DNA from 2 places in the Gilliamella sp. ESL0405 genome. Region 1 is predicted to be linked to the other one. Evidence: riboswitches for the same ligand, from Rfam matches in the RefSeq annotation. Region 1 holds a riboswitch; the other holds the start of a gene.
The links. Region 1 has a riboswitch for thiamine pyrophosphate ahead of thiM (hydroxyethylthiazole kinase). Riboswitches for the same ligand answer to the same signal wherever they lie in the genome.
Positions count from the first base shown of each region.

Region 1 (4,058 bases):
GGGCCAATTCCCAAATAATCGACTTGTTGCCAGTCAACCGCATTAAGTTGCTCTTGATTGGAAACTGAGAACCCTAACCATTTATCCTTACCGATTAAACGGCGAGTAACATCGACAGGCAGATCACTTTGCCCAATATGGACTCCATCTGCGTCAATAGCGAGTGCAATATCAATATGGTCATTAATAAATAGTGGGACAGGGGTGTCGGCTAGTGCGGTTTTCAGTGCTAAGGCGGCATGATACCACGCTTTACCTGTTAGCGCTTGCTCAGATCTTAACTGCACAGCAGTAACGCCATTAGCAACAGCAATTTGGGTCGTGTTTACCATACCATTAATACCACCACACAATAAGGGATCGAGAACTAAATATAAGTCCAAATTCAATTGTTTTTTCATCAGATTTCCTTATCCATGGTGTGAATTAAACAGTGAAAGCGTGTCGATAATTGATACGGCATAACTGCCTAAGCCATGGTGTTTGTTAGCTTGTTCACCCGCTTTTTTCATCATTAAACAGGCCGAAGCACAAGCTAATAACGTATCGTCTGAGCTAGCGATAAAGGCCGCCACCATTGCCGACAGTGAGCAACCGGTTCCGGTTACTTTCGTCAATGCAATATCACCCCCTTCAATGCGGTATGTGATTTGACCGTTAGTCACATAATCAATATCACCGGTCATTGCAACAATGGTTTGATACTTTTGTGCTAACTGCTTTGCCGCTTCAAGCGCCTGTTCGGTTGAATCTTGGCTATCAGGCCCATTTGAGCAAGATTGCTCACCGCTTAATGCCAAAATTTCTGATGCATTACCGCGAATGGCAGTGGGCTGAAATGCCAATAATTGATGAGCTATTGCGGTTCGATAAGGCAATGCGGGACCAACAGCGACCGGATCAAGCACCCATGGTGTTTGACTTTGTTGTGCTTGCTTTGCAGCAAGCAGCATGCTTTGCGCAATATTATCCTCAATTGTTCCAATATTAACCAATAAACTGCTGGCAACGCTAACAAAATCGGCAACTTCTTGCTTGGCAACAATCATTGCAGGTGATGCGCCAATAGCCAGTAATACATTGGCAGTAAAATTTTGTACTACATCATTTGTTATACAGTGGACGAGGGGATGTTGTTGTTTAACGTTATTAATAAAGGGGGTGGCTTGGGCTAAATCAAACATTTTGGCTTGTGACATATTCATTCCTTATCATCTATTTATTGGGAAGAATTTGCCAGATTAAGCGCAATGTGGCTCAGACTTCCCTACGCTGGTATGATCCAGATCAGGTTCAACGGGTAAACTCTCAGTTTTTTGCAAAAGGCAAAAAACACCCCGAGTCAAATTTTTCAGTTATTATGAACTTACTATCGGTTTTAAACAAGCTATTGTAATAATCTTTCGATATCTGTTATCACTTTTCTTTCCGGTAGGAAGATGATTAAATGATCGCCATCTTCAATAGTTAAATCCGTGTTGACGATAATGACATCTTCACCGCGAACAACAGCCCCAATGGTTGCGCCGGACGGTAATTTTAGTCCGTTGATATTTTTGCCGACCAGTTTCGAGCTCTCATTGGTGCCATTAGCCACCACTTCGACAATTTCCGATTCGCCTTGTCGAAGTGAAATCACTTTTACAACGCCGGTTTGTCTTACATGACTCAGTAGCTCTGAAATCGTTGCGTGTTGTGGGGAGATAGCAATATCAATCACACTATCATTAATCAATTCCAAATAAGCCTGTTTTTGGATTAAGACAATAACTTTTTTGGCGCCCATTCTTTTGGCCAGCATTGAAGACATAATATTTGATTCATCATCGCTGGTTACAGCAATAAACAGATCGGTTAATTCGACTTGTTCTTGCGATAAAAGCTCTTGGTCGGACGATTCACCATGTAAAACGGTGGTATTAACTAACTGTTCAGCAATAAATTCTGCCCGTTCCGCATCCCGCTCAATCAACTTGACTTGATAGTCGTTTTCTAACCGCTTAGCTAAGGCAACCGCAACCCCGCCACCACCGCTAATTATAATTCGCTTGTAAGGTTTCTCTAACCGTTGTAGCTCGCTGGTTACCGCTTTAATATTCACCGGAGGAGTAATAAAGTAGACCATATCACCGGCTTCAATAAGTGTAGAGCCTAATGGACGAATAAAGCGATTTTGGCGATAAATCGCCACCACTCGAGCTTCAACATGCGGGAGATGCTCTTTGAGTTCGGACAGTTCACTACCGACTAAAGCGCCACCATAATATGCAGTAACAGCAACTAGACAGACCCGATTATCATAAAACGAGGCAAACTGTAGAGCGCCGGGATATTGAATTAATTGACTGATATGATTTGTGATTAAATTTTCTGGTGCAATAATGTGATCGATATTAATACAATCTTTATTGAAAAAAGGGTATCGTTCATCATTGTATTCCGGCGCACGAATGCGGGCGACTTTTTGCGGAATGTTAAACATGACATGACCAATCTGACAAGCCATCATATTAACTTCGTCAGAATTGGTAACCGCAACGAGCATATCAGCCGATTCAGCACCAGCGCTTTCCAACACTTGTGGATAAGAAGATTTTCCTACAATGACTTGTAAATCAAAACGCTCTTGCAAAGATTGCAATTTTTCGTGATCTTCATCAACCACAGTGACATCGTTTTGTTTATCGGTTACCAGATACTCTGCCAGCGCACTGCCGGTTTGTCCTGCACCAAGAATTATAATCTTCATTGTTAACCCATAATAGTTAAATGGCTTTAAAGCTTACAGTGTCAACTTTTTTGCTTACTAAAGCCAATTAATATTGTTCAATGTTTATCGCGACTTGTGTCGTCTTTCGAATCGTTGTTATACAAAACCGATAGCATCGTACACTTTTCTCAACGTCGGCTCAGCTTTTGAGCGTGCTTTATCAGCACCTTCACGCATAATTGAAAACAGGTACGTTTCATCGTCACGGTATTGGTGATATTTAGCTTGTAAAGCCGTTAACATATCAATAACTTGTGTTGCTACTTCAGTTTTCAAGTGGCCGTACATTTTGCCTTCAAACTCTTTTTCAAGCTCAATTATCGGTTTGCCCGTGATGCCGGTTAAGATATCTAACAGATTAGAAACTCCCGCTTTATTTTTTAAATCATAACGTACAACCGGTGGCTCATCAGAATCGGTCATGGCTCGCTTAATTTTTTTCTCAATATCTTTTGGATTTTCAAGTAAACCAATGACGTTGTTACGGTTTTCATCTGATTTAGACATTTTCTTAGTCGGTTCTTGAAGTGACATCACTCTAGCACCGACTTTCGGAATAAAGGGCTCTGGTACCGTAAATATCTCACCATAAAGCGCATTAAAGCGCATCGCAATATCACGTGATAACTCAAGATGTTGTTTTTGATCATCACCAACTGGCACTAAATTAGCTTGATAAAGTAAAATATCGGCAGCCATAAGCACCGGATAATCAAATAAACCGGCATTAATATTCTCACTATGGCGTGATGATTTATCTTTAAACTGCGTCATACGGCTCAGCTCGCCAAAGTAGGTGTAGCAGTTTAATGCCCAGCCAAGTTCGGCATGGGCTGGCACATGTGATTGAACAAAAATGGTACTTTTTTGCGGATCGATGCCACAAGCTAAATAGAGTGCTAAGGTATCGAGCGTCGCTTTGCGTAGTTTTTGTGGATCTTGACGTACCGTTATCGCATGTTGATTGACGATACAGTAAACGCAATCATATTCATTTTGCAACGCCACCCAATTTTTTAAAGCACCTAAGTAGTTGCCAAGTGTTAGTTCTCCTGATGGCTGAGCGCCACTAAATACAATCGGTTTACTCATAATTTATTCCTAATCTGTTTTCTCTTTATTTGTGCTAATTATTTGTGCTAATTATTTTTTTGCGTCAGCTTTGGGCTGAGGTAATAAAGTTAATATATCTTTAAAATCATCCAGTAAAAAATCGGGATGACTGGTTGCAATAGATATACCATAATTATAACCATAGCTTAATGCAACTGTTGGGCAATTGGCATTT
Region 1 is NZ_CP048265.1:671,700-675,757, forward strand. It holds gene thiE (thiamine phosphate synthase) at 1-401, opposite strand, end outside; gene thiM (hydroxyethylthiazole kinase) at 411-1,199, opposite strand; TPP riboswitch at 1,248-1,350, opposite strand; gene trkA (Trk system potassium transporter TrkA) at 1,388-2,749, opposite strand; gene trpS (tryptophan--tRNA ligase) at 2,867-3,862, opposite strand; gene GYM74_RS03090 (phosphoglycolate phosphatase) at 3,914-4,058, opposite strand, start outside.

Region 2 (4,058 bases), 390 kb from region 1:
TGGCATGCTCATTTTGCATCTTTTCAAGGTAAGCAATAAGCATACCGAATTGCGTGCCCCAATCACCGACATGGTTGGCTCGTATAACATTATGACCTAGAAAACTTAATACTCTGACAGTGGCATCACCAATAATCGTTGAACGTAAATGTCCTACATGCATCTCTTTGGCGACATTCGGTGCTGAATAGTCAACAACTATCGTTTGTGGTTTAGCCGGTAAAGTAATATTCAATTTATCACTACTTAAAGCAATTTCATTTTGTTGCGCAATCCAGCTATTTTTTAAAAAGATATTAATAAAGCCAGGGCCGGCAATCTCAACTTTATCAGCGATATCGTTGATATCAAGATGTTGCAATACTTTTTCAGCAAGCTCTCTTGGTGGCATGCCTAACTTTTTAGCGGCAGACATAATGCCATTAGCTTGATAATCACCAAATTGTACTTTAGCAGATTGTTTGATTAGCGCGTCGCTGTTTTTATCGGCGCCTGCCATAATCATTGCTTGTGAAATGCGTTGCATTAATAATTGTTGAATATTCACACTAAACCTAATTGATTGTAATAAAATGCCCAATATAATACTGGTAAATTGATAAATTGTCACTGTGGGATTAGTTAAGGACAAGTAAATACAGCGTGTTTGTATAAGATAAAATTATTGTAAATTAGCGTGACATAGATTACTTTATGTTCAAAATAAATTGCATAAATAAAGAGAGTGATAAATGTTCCAAAAATTTGTTAAATGGAGTGTAATTGTCAATATATTTTTATTTTTTTCTGCTTTAGTCTTTGCTCAAGCCCCCGACACTGTGCCAAACCTAAAACTCCCCATAACTTCTTCACAATTTATAAAATACTATAAAAAAGATAATGATGGTTACGCTATCTTTTTGGACAAGTATTCAAAACTCACTCAACTCTTGAATGAGCAAGAAATCAATTTTCCGATTAAAAATGAGTCTTTTGGATATGATCGATTTACACAAGATATCCGCTATTACGTAGTAGGTGGCTTTGTTCAGGATAATTATCTCTATAAAGTGATAATTTACAATGGTTATGGTGAAGCTGATACCCAGATGTTAAATATTCAACTAAATAGTTACGATGAACAAGGTAAATTGATTGATGCTTTGCTTTTAGATAGTCAATATCGCTATGAAGATGTTAGTAGTTTTAATCAATTTTCTGTCAATGAAGATTTAACAATAAACCTAAAACAGTTTGTGACTTACTATTATGATGAGGACTATGAATATATAGATCCTAAGCCGGAATTTTATAAAGAACAGGTATATCAGATTAATCAAGGGCAATTTAAATTAGTCTCTTCCAAAATGGCAGAGAAATTTGAATGGCAACAGTGAAGGGTAACTATTTACAATTAAACCTTGAGCCTCTAAACTAATATCGTTCTCAACGGGGTGCCGAGTTGGGCTGAGAATGTTAACTTGCTAACATAACCCGTCGAACCTGAACTGGATCATGCCAGCGGAGGGATTTGAGTTATAATATCTGCTCAAACCTTTTGTCTTTTACTTACTATTTTGGAGGCAAAATGTTTCGTCACAATCTGTTATTGTCTATTGTTTTTCCTTTATTGTGCTTTGCCGGCGCTGTCTTTGCTGAGCAGCCAACTTTAACCGTCTATAGTTATAACTCTTTTATGTCACAGTGGGGTCCTGGTGAAGCGATCAAAAAAGGTTTTGAGGCGCAGTGTGACTGTCAACTTGATGTGATAACATTGGGAGACGGTGTATCGATTCTAAATCGTATTCGGCTTGAAGGTGATAAAACCAATGCTGATGTAATTTTGGGGTTAGATAACAATCTGATAGAACAAGCTAAACTTACCGATATCATTATACCTCATCAAATTGAGAAACCGGATAACTTAAATACCGATTGGTGGAATGAAGATTTTATGCCTTATGATTATGGTTATTTTGCCTTTATTTATAATAAAGAGAAAATTAAACATCCACCTCAATCTTTACATCAATTAGTTGATAACAAGCCAAATTGGAAAATTATTTATCAAGATCCCAGAACCAGTACACCCGGTTTAGGATTGCTTTTTTGGATGAAGAAAGTTTATGGTGATGATGCCGCCATAGCGTGGCAAAAAATAGCGAAAAATACCGTTACAGTAACCAAAGGTTGGAGCGAGTCTTACAATATGTTTTTGAAAGGCGAAGCTGATTTTGTGTTGAGTTATAACACTTCACCGGTTGCGCATATTTTAAATGATAACGATTATCGCTATGTAGCGGCCATTTTTGATGAAGGACATTATCGTCAAGTTGAGGTAGCCGGTATTATCAAATATAGCCAAGAAGTTCCATTGGCTCGCCAATTTTTAAAATATCTATTAACACCTCAAGTGCAGCGTTTATTTGCTGAAAAAAATGTTATGTATCCAATTATCAAAACTGATTTACCTCCGGCTTTTGATCAAATTAAACCGATAGACAAGCCGCTGGAATTTGATGCAGAACAAGTTAGCAAGCATCAAAAAGCGTGGATTCGTGAATGGCAATCAGCGGTGATCAAATAAAACGGTTAATTTGATGTTTAAAATAAAACCGCTAATGGCAGGTATTGGCGCCGCTAGTTTTATTTTTATGGTATTAGCAACGGCGCTTTTTGCACTAGTTCGCTTTGCCATAGAGTCTGATAATTTAACTGTCTATTTTGATAGTTATTTATTACATATTCTAGCAATAACGTTTTATCAATCACTGTTATCGACTGTTTTATCTATCGGCTTTGCATTATTAATGGCGAAAGCTTTATCAATGGTTGATTTTAAAGGCAAAGCACTGCTATTAAAGCTGATGCCGATCACCTTTATTTTACCAACACTAGTGGTTGTTACCGGACTATTGTCGGTATATGGCAAGCAGGGTCTAATATCGGTTTTTTTTCAGTCTCTTAATTTACCTTATTCGCTGTCGATTTATGGGTTACAGGGTATTTTATTGGCGCATGTTTTTTTGAATTTTCCCTATGCCTGCTGTTTATTTTATCGAACGTTAATAAGTGTGCCGGTCGAACATAAACAGTTAGCAGCGCAGCTTAATTTTTCTCATTTTGCCTTTGTTAAACTGATTGAATGGCCTTTGTTGCGCCGGCAAATCTTACCTATGGCAGCATTAATTTTTATGCTTTGTTTTTCCAGTTTTGCCGTTGTGCTTGCGCTGGGTGGGGGACCAAAGTTTACCACAATTGAAGTGGCAATCTATCAATCTATCCGTGATTTTGACATTATGCAAGCGGTTGTGCTTTCAGCGTTGCAGATTGTGTGCTGTATAACTTTTATTTTGTTGATGCAAAAATTGAATCAACAAAAGAAACTTAGCATAAAATTTGTTAAAGCCGATTATCAACTCGCCATACCGGGTTATTTAGGTTTTTTATGTAGAATCATCATTTGGGTAGGTGTGCTATTTATTTTCCTTCCGATGCTGACGGTACTGGTTGAAGGGATTTATTATTTTCGCTTATCTGCGATTAATCAATCTTTTCTATCAGCGTTAATGTACTCCATTTTGATTGCTTTAGGCTCAGCGATGATTGCTATGTTGTTAGGCTTGTCGCTACTTTGGACGAATAGCCGTTTACTTGTTTTCCAGCAGACAAAATTGAGTAATTATTTAATGATGATCGGCTCGTTAATTTTGGTTATTCCCAGTATGGTTTTAGCATCGGGGCTTTTTTTACTGCTATTTCGTTACGCCGAAAATACGCTGTTTATTTGTCTGTTGGTTATGCTTTGTAATGGGCTTATGGCATTACCTTTTGTGCTTAAAAATCTTGCCGCACCCATGTATGATGTTACTTTGCGTTACTGGCAGCTTAGCCAATCGCTCAATATTACCGGTTTAAAGCATTTTTATTTAATCGAATTTAAAGCATTAAAAAAATTGATTATGATGAGTTTTGCATTTTCAATGATTTTATCGTTGGGCGATTTTGGTGTGATTGCGTTGTTTGGTGGGCAATCGGTGATCACATTACCTTATTATTTATACGAGCAAATATCATAT
Region 2 is NZ_CP048265.1:1,059,249-1,063,306, forward strand. It holds gene argS (arginine--tRNA ligase) at 1-547, opposite strand, end outside; gene GYM74_RS04715 (hypothetical protein) at 732-1,376, shown strand; TPP riboswitch at 1,420-1,527, shown strand; gene thiB (thiamine ABC transporter substrate binding subunit) at 1,568-2,566, shown strand; gene thiP (thiamine/thiamine pyrophosphate ABC transporter permease) at 2,580-4,058, shown strand, end outside.
Region 2: it holds a riboswitch for thiamine pyrophosphate, as region 1 does, so the genes downstream of both, thiB (thiamine ABC transporter substrate binding subunit) here and thiM (hydroxyethylthiazole kinase) in region 1, are expected to answer to the same signal.